One region of the Pantoea sp. X-Soil-ISGK-259 genome, then DNA from elsewhere that is predicted to be linked to it. Evidence: predicted binding sites of a transcription regulator. Region 1 holds the regulator's gene; each other region holds the start of a gene.
What was found. Region 1 encodes CRP, which controls carbon source genes, mostly activating them, when cyclic AMP is high. Its sites were predicted from a motif close to ATGTGANNNNNNTCACAT; they were not measured.

Region 1 (3,144 bases):
GCAAAGGTGCCCAGCGCACGGTGCTGGATGCGAACACGCGTAGCGCTGTAACCGTTCTGGCTGACGAACATGATGGTCATCAGGATCCAGTAAGGTTTGGGGATGTTGAAGAACAGCGCCAGTGCACTGCCCAGCATCAGCATTACCGCAAAGCGTCCGGCGGTGCGCAGCGCTGACGAGCGAAAAGAGAGATAACTGCGCAGCGCCGGTAACAGTGGCAGACGGCGCTGACGATCCGCCATCAGGTCACGCTGATACAGCGGTTTCTGCGTGCGCAGCACCCGCGCAATGCGGTTGAAGTGGTAAAGACAGAAGTTACCCACCGGATTGTCGGGATGCTGATGGGCGATCTTCTCCAGCGCGCCAAGCTGTTTGTCCATCGCAAAGCGATCGGGTAGCTGGTGATAAAGGATGTTATCCGCCAGCACCCGTAGCCGGGCCGAAATGGTTTTGGCATTCCAGCGGATCACCGCTTCGGCATGGCTCTGTTCGACCAGCTTCTGCACCTCTTCCGGCCGATGCAGACTAACCGAGATGTGTTCCTGCAGATCCAGCGCCACCTGAAAGGCGCGCGTCAGCCGCTTATGGCTGTGATCGCGGCTTGCCGACAGCATGTGCATCTGCTGATAGCAGGTGTTAATCAGATCGACCACTTTCTGCTGACGCGCCAGCAGCGGCGGCAGTGCCTTTTCCGGGTCGGTCAGCTGCGTCAGCAGGGTGTATTTGGCGTCGCAGTAGTTAGCCAGCTCGCGGTAGATCAGGCTGAGGCTTTCGCGCATCGGCTGCTCTTTCCACAGCCAGAACCAGAACCAGTTAAACAGCCCATACCAGAGCGTGCCGCCGATGTAGAGCAGCGGGGTAACATAGATGGGCATGCGGCCAATGAGGCTCAGGGTAAAAATGGCGGCGATAAGCGTGCCGGGCAGCAGACGACCATGCAGCGGGCTGATCTCACCCGTCACGCCGAGCAGCAGGGGCATGGCGAACAGGATGAGCGGTAGCGGAATGGCATGCAGTGTGAGCCACTGAATCAGGAAGCTGCCGAGGGCAAACAGGCTGCCACCCACAATCAGGCGTTTGAAAAAGCGTTTATGCGGGGTATCCAGACCGGCAATATTGCAGCAGGCAGGCACTAACGAGAACAGCAGACCTTTTTGCAGGTCGCCAGCCAGCCAGCCCAGCGCGACGGGCAGACAAAGCACCAGCGTTTGCCGCAAGGCGTAGTTGACTTCAGGATGGTAAATAATTCGACGCCACATCGGCCCAACACAAACAATAACGGCGTGATGTTGCCATCACGCCGTGGGTGACAGGAATTAGCGGGTGCCGTAAACGACGATGGTTTTGCCGTGTGCGGAGATCAGGTTCTGATCTTCCAGCATCTTCAAAATACGGCCCACGGTTTCGCGTGAACAACCCACAATCTGGCCAATTTCCTGACGAGTGATTTTAATTTGCATGCCGTCGGGATGCGTCATGGCATCTGGCTGCTTCGCCAGGTTGAGCAGGGTCTGTGCAATGCGTCCGGTGACGTCGAGGAAAGCGAGGTTACCCACTTTTTCAGACGTGACCTGCAGGCGACGCGCCATCTGCGAGGAGAGTCGCATCAGGATGTCGGGATTAACCTGAATCAGCTGACGGAATTTCTTGTAAGAAATCTCCGCCACTTCGCACGCGCTTTTCGCACGTACCCAGGCGCTGCGCTCCTGGCCTTCTTCGAACAGGCCAAGCTCACCAATGAAATCGCCCTGATTCAGGTAGGAAAGAATCATCTCTTTGCCTTCTTCATCTTTAATCAGAACCGCGACGGAACCTTTCACGATGTAGTAAAGCGTTTCTGCTTTTTCACCTTGGTGAATCAGCGTACTTTTGGATGGATACTTGTGAATATGGCAATGGGACAGGAACCATTCGAGTGTAGGGTCTGTTTGCGGTTTGCCGAGAACCATTCGCTATTATCCTCTGTTGTAATCGTGCCCAAAATACAGGGGGCAGTTTTCCCTGTCAGGCGGTGAAAGCTTCAAGCGTTTCCCTTTCAGGAAATTATTCGGGCCGCATCAGGCGCAGTGCGCATCATTCTTCCCGGCTTCGCCATCGGGTGACGAAAAATATTTTCAGCACTGTTTGTAGCACAGCTTTTGCCGACTGTCTTGTGTTGTCTCGCTTCAGCTACAGGCGGATTTCTCTGGATTGCTGTTTACCAGGCGAAAGCGTACTCTGGCGACAAAACAGCGTATTCCGGAGCAAAAATCATGCAGGCAAGAGTGAAGTGGGTAGAAGGACTGACATTCCTCGGAGAATCCTCATCCGGCCATCAGATACTGATGGATGGAAATTCGGGCGATAAAGCGCCCAGCCCAATGGAGATGGTGCTGATGGCGGCCGGCGGATGCAGCGCGATTGACGTGGTATCAATTCTGCAAAAAGGCCGTAACGATGTGGCTGATTGTGAAGTAAAACTGACCTCAGAACGTCGTGAAGAGGCGCCGCGAATCTTTACGCACATCAACCTGCACTTTATCGTGAGTGGTAAAGCGCTCCAGGATAAAGCGGTCTCACGCGCGGTGGATCTTTCTGCTGAAAAATATTGTTCGGTGGCCATCATGCTGGGTAAAGGTGTGACGATTACGCATAGCTATGAAGTGATTGAGCTGTAACAGGCTGAAGGGCATTTTAAAGTCGCGGGCCAATTCGGAGTCGGTCTGGTGTCGGGCCGTTCCTGCATAGAGAGTCCGCTTTAAGACTGTGCCCGCGCTATTACGCACCTCATCCCTGAGGTGCGCCCATACCGGGCCAACGCTTTGCGTTGTTCAAAAACGCTCCCGGCGTTTTTGTCCCAGTCGCGGGACGCTTTCCTCTTCTGACCCGGTTCCCGGCGTGTTGAGCTTAGGTGTTGCTGTCAGATTCTTTGTCACCAGGTTTTTTCAGTGGCGACCTTTCTGAAAACGGATGTGGCTGCCGGACGTGAAGCGAAGGGAGCATATGCCTGTAGCAAAGCATAGCGGGCCAGGGATGGCCCGCGCTGAGCCTGCCAGGGATGGCGGTTTTGCGTCTTTGCGAAAGGTGTATGCTCCCTGAAGCCAGCTCAGCAGTAAGCCTTTCCCCGCAGAAATGCCAGTTTTACCTCTTTGCGAAAGGCCTCTG
Region 2 (3,144 bases), 750 kb from region 1:
AGCGGGCTAAGTTTTGCATGCGAAAAAGACGAAGACAAGAAAATTCCTATAACATATTTAACCGTGAATTAACCTGATGGCAGCGGGTATAACAGTTAAAAAACGGTACTGCATGACCAGACATGATTTTTATCTGCAGCATGCTGCTGAAACTTCGCAGGTTGCCGCCTTTTTCAGCGATCAAACAGAGAATGTCATTTTGCCGTTGACACCCTGGAGGCGGTTTCATATTATGCCGTCCGTCGCTTAACGCGACAGTTTTTCGGTTCGGGGCTATAGCTCAGCTGGGAGAGCGCCTGCATGGCATGCAGGAGGTCAGCGGTTCGATCCCGCTTAGCTCCACCAAACTTTTTCCCAAAAGTTTGGCACTGAAAAACGATTCCAGATGTGGGGGTATAGCTCAGCTGGGAGAGCGCTTGCATGGCATGCAAGAGGTCAGCGGTTCGATCCCGCTTATCTCCACCATTTTCTGACAACGTCGATGTCATTGTTGTCAAAATCCTTTCTGATTTATCTTTCATTCGCCTTTCTGCGAATCTAACGCTATTGCTTTGCAAATCAGCTGCTGCGCACGCTTAACGCGTACATACCCGGCAAGCGCCGCCGCGTTCTGCCCGGATAACGCTGTGCTGCGCCTCGTGCGCGCTTTACATGCAGAATCTGAGTGTATTGTATAAGGGCGGACGTCGCCTGAAGAGGTATTCAGCGGGAAGAAAAGCAGGGATGGCGAAAAACGAAAAGGGCGAGACAGGCTCGCCCTCAAATGTTCAGCACTGCACTCAGAACGCCAGAACCAGACCGGCGATAGCGGCGGAGAGCACGCTGACCAGCGTAGAGCCGTACAGCAGCTTCAGGCCAAAGCGGGAAACCACGTTGCCCTGTTCTTCATTAAGACCTTTAATTGCACCGGCCACGATGCCGATGGAAGAGAAGTTGGCGAACGACACCAGGAACACGGAAAGAATACCTTCTGAAGTGGGTGACAACTGACCTGCAATTTTCTGCAGATCCATCATGGCGACAAATTCATTCGATACCAGCTTGGTCGCCATAATACTGCCGACCTGCAACGCCTCACCCGACGGCACACCCATCACCCAGGCAAACGGATAGAAGACATAGCCAAGCACGCCCTGGAAACTGATGCCGAAGATCAGATCAAACAGGGCGTTCAGACCTGAAATCAGCGCGATAAAACCAATCAGCATCGCGGCAACGATAATCGCGACCTTAAAACCGGCCAGGATATATTCGCCCAGCATCTCGAAGAAGCTCTGACCTTTATGCAGATCCTGCAACTGCAGATCGTCTTCGTTCTCAACGCGGTAAGGGTTGATCAATGACAGCACGATAAAGGTGCTGAACATGTTGAGCACGAGTGCGGCGACCACATACTTTGGCTGCAGCATGGTCATGTAGGCACCGACAATAGACATCGAAACGGTCGACATCGCCGTCGCGGCCATGGTGTACATGCGGCGCTGTGACATCTTGCCCAGGATATCTTTATAGGCAATGAAGTTTTCTGACTGTCCCAGTATCAGAGAACTCACGGCGTTGAAAGATTCCAGTTTTCCCATGCCATTGACTTTCGACAGCACAGTACCGATACCGCGAATAACCCACGGCAGGATACGGAAATGCTGCAGAATACCGATCAACGCAGAGATAAAGACGATTGGACACAATACGTTGAGGAAGAAGAACGCCAGGCCTTTGTCATTCATGTTACCGAAGACAAAGTTTGTGCCCTGGGCCGCATACTTCAGCAGATGATCAAAGAAGCCGGCGAAGCCTTTGACGAAACCCAGTCCCGCTTCTGAGTTCAGGAAGAACCAGGCGAGCACAATTTCAATCACCAGTAGCTGTATAATGTAGCGAATGCGAATGCTTTTACGATCGTGACTGACCAGCAAGGAGAGTATCCCGACCACCACCAGTGCTAAAAGAAATTGCAAAATATGGGACATAGTTGCTCCAAATTTGAGGAGGGTTGTATTTTGTTGCGTATTCTATGTAACGCGTTACTTAAAAACGAGATCTGAACCACATTATAAGTATTCGCTATCGCTATATTTTCCAGAAAAGTTCCAGAGATCACGCCCTGTTTAAAAATCGTTCAACCCAGATAACCACATAATTATTGTCTGAATTTTACACAGAGCGTAAAGTGACACCGTTGCTCACATTTTTAGCACTCACTTCCTTTACTGTAATGTATAGCAATGGCTATACTTTATAGCAGCATCTATTACACCGATAACAATAAACGAATTTCACTTGCACATGCTAACCCCTAAGCTGCCGGGGCAGGCAAATGTTCAGACAGGGTACCGGATATGCTTGAGAGTCGTACCGCCGAGCGCGCTGCTCGCGGAGTCAGAAAAGTCAAACTCGCACTGCTGGGGCCCGCCTTTATCGCCGCTATTGGCTATATCGATCCGGGCAACTTTGCGACCAACATTCAGGCAGGCGCTGCTTACGGCTACAAATTGCTGTGGGTGGTGGTGTGGGCCAATATCATGGCCATGCTGATTCAGCTCATGTCTGCCAAGCTGGGTATCGCCACCGGCAAAAATCTTGCCGAACACATCCGCGATCGCTTTCCCCGGCCTGCCGTCTGGTTTTACTGGGTGCAGGCGGAAATTATCGCGATGGCCACCGATCTGGCGGAGTTTATCGGTGCTGCACTGGGGTTCAAACTGCTGCTCGGCATTTCATTGATGCAGGGCGCGGTGCTGACGGGCATCGCCACCTTCCTGATACTGATGTTACAGAGTCGCGGGCAGAAGCCGCTGGAGCTGGTGATTGGTGGACTGCTGTTGTTTGTGGCGGCCGCCTATATTGTCGAACTTTTCTTCTCCCAGCCCAATATTAAAGAGCTGGTGGTCGGCATGGCGCTGCCCGCGTTACCGACGTCGGATGCCGTATTCCTGGCCGCCGGCGTGCTTGGGGCGACCATCATGCCGCACGTAATTTATCTGCACTCTGCGCTGACGCAGGGCAAAAGTGAGGACAGCAAAAGTCAGCGTTACTCCTCAACTAAACTGGATGTGGCGATTGCCATGACCATCGCCGGATTTGTAAACCTGGCGATGATGGCAACTGCGGCAGCGGCGTTTCATTTTAGTGGTCACAGCAAAA
Region 3 (3,144 bases), 450 kb from region 1:
CCGGTCGTGAACACCTGTAACGTGATACCGGATGCCAGTTGCTGCGTGCCGCAGACAAAATCGCTGGCGGGCGTCGCCGCATAAATTAATCCACGCCGCGTAGGCCGTTGACCCGGCGAGAGCACTTCGACAATGGCGCTGCGTCCCGATTTGGCGATCGATCCCAGTGCTTTTTCCACTACGTTGGCCAGGCCGCCTTTTTTGTTGCCGGGAGACGGGTTAGCGCTGCGATCGGTCTGGCCCTGGTCGAGGTAATTGTCATACCAGGCCATCTCCTCCAGTAAGCGCTTACCAACTTCCTGATTGATCACCCGTGGCGTCAGCAGGTGAATGGCATCACGCACTTCAGTGACTTCAGAGAACATCACGGTCGCCCCGCAGCGCACCAGCAGATCAGAGGCGAAGCCCACCGCCGGATTCGCCGTTACGCCTGAGAACGCATCGCTGCCTCCACACTGCATACCCACAATCAATTCTGCAGCGGAGCAGGTTTCGCGCTGGCGCGCATTGAGCCGCTGAAGATGACGTTCTGCGACCTGCAGAATCTCATTCACCATCGCACCGAAACCCACCAGCTTTTCATCCTGCAAACGCACGATGTCATGGTCGTCCAGTGAAATGGCCTGCACGTCAGGCGTGCCGGTCAGCAGGCGCTCAGGCTGCAACTTTTCGCAACCCAGACTGACGATCATCACTTCGCCGCCGAAATTGGCATTCAGTGCCAGATTATGAATGGTGCGAATCGGCACCACCGCAGCAGGCGCGTTGATCGCCACACCACAGCCATAAAGATGGTTCAGGGCGACGACGCCATCCACATTCGGAAAGCGTGGCAGCAGATCCCGTTCAATGATCTGCACGACATGATCCACCACACCCGCCACGCAGTGGACACTGGTGGTGATGCCGAGGAGATTACGCGTACCCACGCTGCCATCCGCATTCCGGTAACCTTCAAAGGTGTAACCTTCTAACGGCGGCAAATCAGGCGGAACCTGCTTGGCTAACGGCAGGCTCTCCAGCGGAGGGGCTTCTGGCAGCGCAACAAGAGATTCATCAATCCAGCTGCCCTGGGCAATATCCCGCAGCGCATAGCCGATAACTTCACCATATCGCACAATCTCTGCACCCTGGTTAATGGCGCTTAGCGCCACTTTATGGCCCTGCGGCACATGTTCAGTAAGCGTCAGGCCATCCGCAAACTGCGTGCCGGCTGGCAGACCCATGCTGTTGACCACAATCGCGACATTGTCATGCTCATGGACTTTGATATAGAGCGGTTGTTCATCTGTATTGGGTTTCATCGCTCACCTTCCTGTCTGTCGTGCCGTACTTGTGCGGCACGTTGTAATGTTCTGATCTGTCACACGCGTGTTTGCCAGCTTCAGTATAGGGAGGCGTCGCACGTGGCGCATTGTGCAAATGACCACCATTGAGGTATTTCACCGCGTTGTTTTGGGTCGCTTATCCAAAAGCAAGTGAAGAGCCTCACAAACAGCGGGGTAAAGCGTTGTCAGCGGCTAATTTCGCCATGGTATTTGCCACTTTCGTGAGCCACACCGCAGCCTTTTGTGCATCCGCAAGATAATCACTTCATTAATCAGTTTATTCCAGGGCGATACGCCAATGTGATCGCTACGGGCTGTTCTTATACTGAGTTTCGTTAGCCAAAGTCAGGTTATCTGTCACGACGTATTCCTCATCTGATGCAGGGGCAAAGGCGCGTTAATGACCGCAGCTGTCAGCAGCCGGATGAATAAATAAAAGTTTGCCAAAACAAAAAGATCGCCGTGTTTAACCCAATTTCTCTCTGATACCCAACGCGATGTGTATGCAGTCAGAGCGGATGTAGCTCACGCTATATTTCAGGAGTGCATCATGAATAGTTTCAGCCAGACCGCGGAAACGGTGCAGAAGCGCACCAATGCCCGTTACTGGATTGTGGTGATGTTATTTATCGTCACCTCATTCAACTACGGTGACCGCGCAACCATTTCAATTGCCGGTTCGGCGATGTCCAAAGATATCGGCCTTGATTCAGTCGGACTTGGCTATATCTTCTCAGCGTTCTCATGGGCGTATGTCATTGGTCAGATTCCGGGCGGCTGGCTGCTCGATCGCTTCGGCTCAAAACGCGTCTACTTCTGGAGCATCTTCACCTGGTCGCTGTTTACCTTTCTGCAAGGGTTCGTCGATCTGTTCAGCGGCTTTGGCATCATCATGTCGCTGTTTATTCTGCGTTTCCTGGTCGGCCTGGCTGAAGCACCTTCTTTCCCGGGCAACAGCCGCATAGTCGCAGCCTGGTTCCCGGCGCAGGAACGCGGCACGGCGGTGGCGATCTTCAACTCGGCCCAATACTTTGCCACCGTGATCTTCGCACCGATTATGGGCTGGCTGGTCTCTTCCGTGGGCTGGGCGCACGTGTTCTGGTTCATGGGCGGCCTGGGCATCATCCTCAGTTTCATCTGGCTCAAAGTGATACACGATCCCACCGATCATCCTGGCGTGAATAAAGCTGAACTGGAGTACATGGAACAGGGCGGCGCGCTCATCAACATGGATGTCAAAAAGAACACCCGAAAAGTGAGCTGGAGCGAGAAGTGGTTCCAGATCAAACAGCTGCTGACGTCACGCATGATGCTGGGCATCTATCTCGGTCAATACTGTGTTAACGCCTTAACCTACTTCTTTATCACCTGGTTCCCGGTCTATCTGGTACAGGCGCGCGGCATGTCGATTCTTAAAGCGGGCTTTGTTGCGTCGATTCCGGCGGTGTGCGGCTTCCTCGGCGGCGTACTGGGCGGGGTGATCTCTGACTGGCTGATGCGTAAAACCGGCTCGCTGAATATCGCACGTAAAACGCCAATCGTTCTCGGCATGCTGCTCTCTATCTCAATGGTGATGTGTAACTACACCAATACCGAATGGATGGTGGTGTTCTTTATGGCACTGGCCTTCTTTGGTAAAGGCATCGGCGCGCTGGGCTGGGCGGTGATGGCAGATACCGCGCCGAAAGAGATCAGCGGCCTGAGCGGTGGTTTGTTCAACATGTTCGGTAACTTCTCCGGCATCGTCACGCCTATCGCCATCGGTTACATCATTGCCACCAGCGGTTCATTTGAAGGCGCGCTGGTTTATGTGGGG
Region 4 (3,144 bases), 3.3 Mb from region 1:
CGATCGCCGGGGTTGCGCAGCGGGCAGTCGCGCATCGACAGGCAGCCGCAGCCGATACAGCCATCGAGGTCATTGCGCAGGCGGGTCAGGGTTTCAATACGCTTATCCAGCTCTTCGCGCCAGTGCTGCGTCAGGGCATCCCACTCTGGTGTGGACATACGCTTGTTTGCGGGAATATGGTCCAGACTGTCACTCACGGTCGCCAGCGGAATACCGATGCGCTGCGCAATCTTGATAATCGCGACACGTCGCAGCACGTCACGGCTGTATCGCCGCTGATTGCCGCTATTTCGCGTGCTGGAGATCAATCCTTTTGTCTCATAGAAGTGCAGCGCCGAGACCGCCACACCGCTACGGCGCGCCACTTCACCCGGTGTTAAAACCGGTTTTGGATAGTTGCGTTCTTTTTTCATCAGGCTCTTTACCTCAAGTTAACTTGAGGAATTATACTTGCTCTCCATCGAAACCCCTAAACTCCCATTAGCGTTTATTAAACACCAGAAGGATGAGGCCATGATGCAAGAAGAGATCATTCATTCCCTGACGCACTGGATTGACCAGAACCTGGATAAGAGCTTGTCGATTGATGAAGTTGCGGCCAAATCGGGCTATTCGAAATGGCATCTGCAGCGTATGTTCCGTTCCGTAACGAAACAAACGCTGGGTGGCTATATTCGTGAGCGCCGCCTGACGCTGGCAGCTGAAGCTTTGTCACAGACACAGCGACCGGTGTTTGATATTGCGATGCAGTATGGCTATGACTCGCAGCAGACCTTTTCCCGCGTGTTTCGTCGTCAGTTTGCACAGACGCCAACCGCTTATCGGCACACCATGCGTCGTCAGGCGATTCAGCGCCCTCGCCTGCCAGGTTTTGGCTATAACGATCCAATCAATAGCTTTACCCAGCGCACCACCGGCGAGTGTTGCCCGGTTCGCTGATTTTCCGTTGCGCCCGCTCCGGGCGCATCTGACTGATTTCCCCGCCGTTCTTCTTCTGCTGCCGACCCTTCCTTCGTGTCACTGCCACACCCGTGTAAATTTTGTTCAAAATTTAAAATCGGGTGATATAATGTGACCCAAGTCACACTTTGAACCTGGTTTGACGGCGTATAAGTCTCCCCTGACACACTTTTTCGCCGCCGGTGATGTCTGCAGATTGTCAGGATTACCTGTTGATATTGAGGTCCGGCCAATGGCTACGTTAACCACCAGTTTTCTTGTTATGCGTTGGGAATTGCTGAGCGCAGTCATGATGTTTTTTGCCAGCACCCTGAAAACTAAACTTCGTCAGGATAGCCGTCACGTGATGGCATTTATGTGTGGCGGGATTGGTTTAGGCATGACCTGCTGGTTTGTCACCGGTCTGATGGGCATTACCCTGAGTATGGATAACGTGCATAACTTCGTGGAAATCTCAAAGCATGCCTTTATTGAAGCAATGAGCCAGGCGCCTGCTGACTGGCCGATGCCCTGATTGATTGCCTGAATTTTGCGCATAAAAAACCCCGCTAAGCGGGGTTTTTTATATTGCTGTGTGTGCTTAAATTTTCTTCAACATGGCAGGAATATTAACATCCTGCACGGTAGCGCCCGGGCTCTGCGTTCCGCGGCGGTCCTGAATCCACATATCTCCCATCATCTGATTTAAACCACGATCTAAGCCGGTGACCAGTCCTGCACCTGGGGTGAAGGTCAGTTCGCCAAAGTAGATCCGTTCGTCATGGATATACCAGTCCACACGTACGTAGTCGAAATCACTGGCCAGTTTTTTACTCAGTTCGAGCGCATGTTCCAGTGACGGCATAATCGGTGACACATCCAGACCGGTATCGCGAATTTTGTGATAGGCCTCGTTGAGGTTGTTCACGTAGAAATTCATCGACAGCAGCGGCTGACAGCGGTTGTAGATCACCTGCAGCACATATTCGAACTTGCCATCCCGCTTGTTGAACATATGGAACTTGTAATCAATCGGCGCGCTCTTGCCATCACCAATGTACTTCTCAACCAGGATACGTGGCTTGATGTAGCGATAGTGAATCTCACGCGCTTCGTTGGCAAAGTCAGTCTTCAGCCAGCGATAGCAGTCATGAATGATCTGCTGCTTGCGCAGGGCATCCGGCTCTTCCAGCAAAATCTCAACCATGTTGGAGGCGTGGTTCGGCTTGATCACCGTCCCCTTCCAGCAGGGTAAGCTGTTCAGCGTTGTCGGGTCAGTGGTTTCGTGTACCAACGGAATCAGGTATTCATTACCGATTTTTTCAGCAATGAATTCGCGCACCGAGTACTTATCTGACAGACGACCGTAATTCTGGTAATCGCCGAAGATAAACTTACGGTACAGCACCTTCTCATTGAACACTTTTGGCTGACGCAGATTGGGCAGCTTTCTGAACTTGTGGAAGTAGTAAATGCGGTCCTGATAAGCCCAGGGCATCTTCTTAATAAAGTACTGCACACTTCTTCTGAGTTCTTCTTTCAACTTGAGCATATCTGACCTCATTTGTATGTTTTGTAGTTGAGTGAGGAAACCTGAATCTTTTGAATGACGCCGTTTTTAAAGAAGTAATTCATTACGGTCAGGGACAAAAGTTCTGAAAGGAAAACGCTCCACGCGGCCCCCATGATGCCGTGACCCTGGATCAACCACCAGGAGAGCGGCAGACTGATGACCATCAGGCAGATGATTTTCCTCAGTAAGTAGTTAAATCCTCCCTCTTTGACCATGTAGCGATACGCTACGGTCCCCATTGCCGAAAAGCTGGTCGCTATCGACAGCAACGTAATGAGACTTCCTGACTGTGTGTATGCCGGTCCGTACAACGCAATGATGATCCGCTCGCCGTACAGCGAAATAACAAGCAGCATCAACAATGAAACACCCATAACGTAACCATTGAGCCGCGCAGCCAGCTTAATGGCGACCTCACCGCGCTCCCTGAAGATCTCAGTGAAGCAGGAGGTGATGAGCGCTACCGGGATAAAAATCCAGGAAGCGGAAATGGTATTCGCCGCCGCAAACAGACCCAGATCGCGGGCGGGAGCCGTGCCTGCCAGAAACATCTGTGCGGCTTTGACCTGCACCGAAATAAAGATGCTGGAGATGGCCAGCGGCAGTCCGGCATACATCAGATAGCGCAGATA

Region 2: the regulator CRP is predicted to act here: its motif matches at 2,035-2,052, upstream of AC6I77_RS13740 (NupC/NupG family nucleoside CNT transporter).
Region 3: the regulator CRP is predicted to act here: its motif matches at 1,477-1,494, upstream of garD (galactarate dehydratase).
Region 4: the regulator CRP is predicted to act here: its motif matches at 1,070-1,087, upstream of AC6I77_RS01405 (YjcB family protein).

The regions. Positions count from the first base shown of each region.
Region 1 is NZ_AP035986.1:3,658,910-3,662,053, reverse strand. It holds gene AC6I77_RS17495 (YccS/YhfK family putative transporter) at 1-1,259, opposite strand, end outside; gene crp (cAMP-activated global transcriptional regulator CRP) at 1,317-1,949, opposite strand; gene AC6I77_RS17485 (OsmC family protein) at 2,253-2,657, shown strand.
Region 2 is NZ_AP035986.1:2,904,658-2,907,801, reverse strand. It holds tRNA gene AC6I77_RS13750 (tRNA-Ala) at 270-345, shown strand; tRNA gene AC6I77_RS13745 (tRNA-Ala) at 390-465, shown strand; gene AC6I77_RS13740 (NupC/NupG family nucleoside CNT transporter) at 780-1,970, opposite strand; gene AC6I77_RS13735 (Nramp family divalent metal transporter) at 2,340-3,144, shown strand, end outside.
Region 3 is NZ_AP035986.1:3,204,590-3,207,733, reverse strand. It holds gene garD (galactarate dehydratase) at 1-1,304, opposite strand, end outside; gene AC6I77_RS15150 (MFS transporter) at 1,879-3,144, shown strand, end outside.
Region 4 is NZ_AP035986.1:313,512-316,655, reverse strand. It holds gene soxR (redox-sensitive transcriptional activator SoxR) at 1-413, opposite strand, end outside; gene soxS (superoxide response transcriptional regulator SoxS) at 514-939, shown strand; gene AC6I77_RS01405 (YjcB family protein) at 1,193-1,474, shown strand; gene AC6I77_RS01400 (ATP-grasp fold amidoligase family protein) at 1,541-2,491, opposite strand; gene AC6I77_RS01395 (oligosaccharide flippase family protein) at 2,500-3,144, opposite strand, start outside.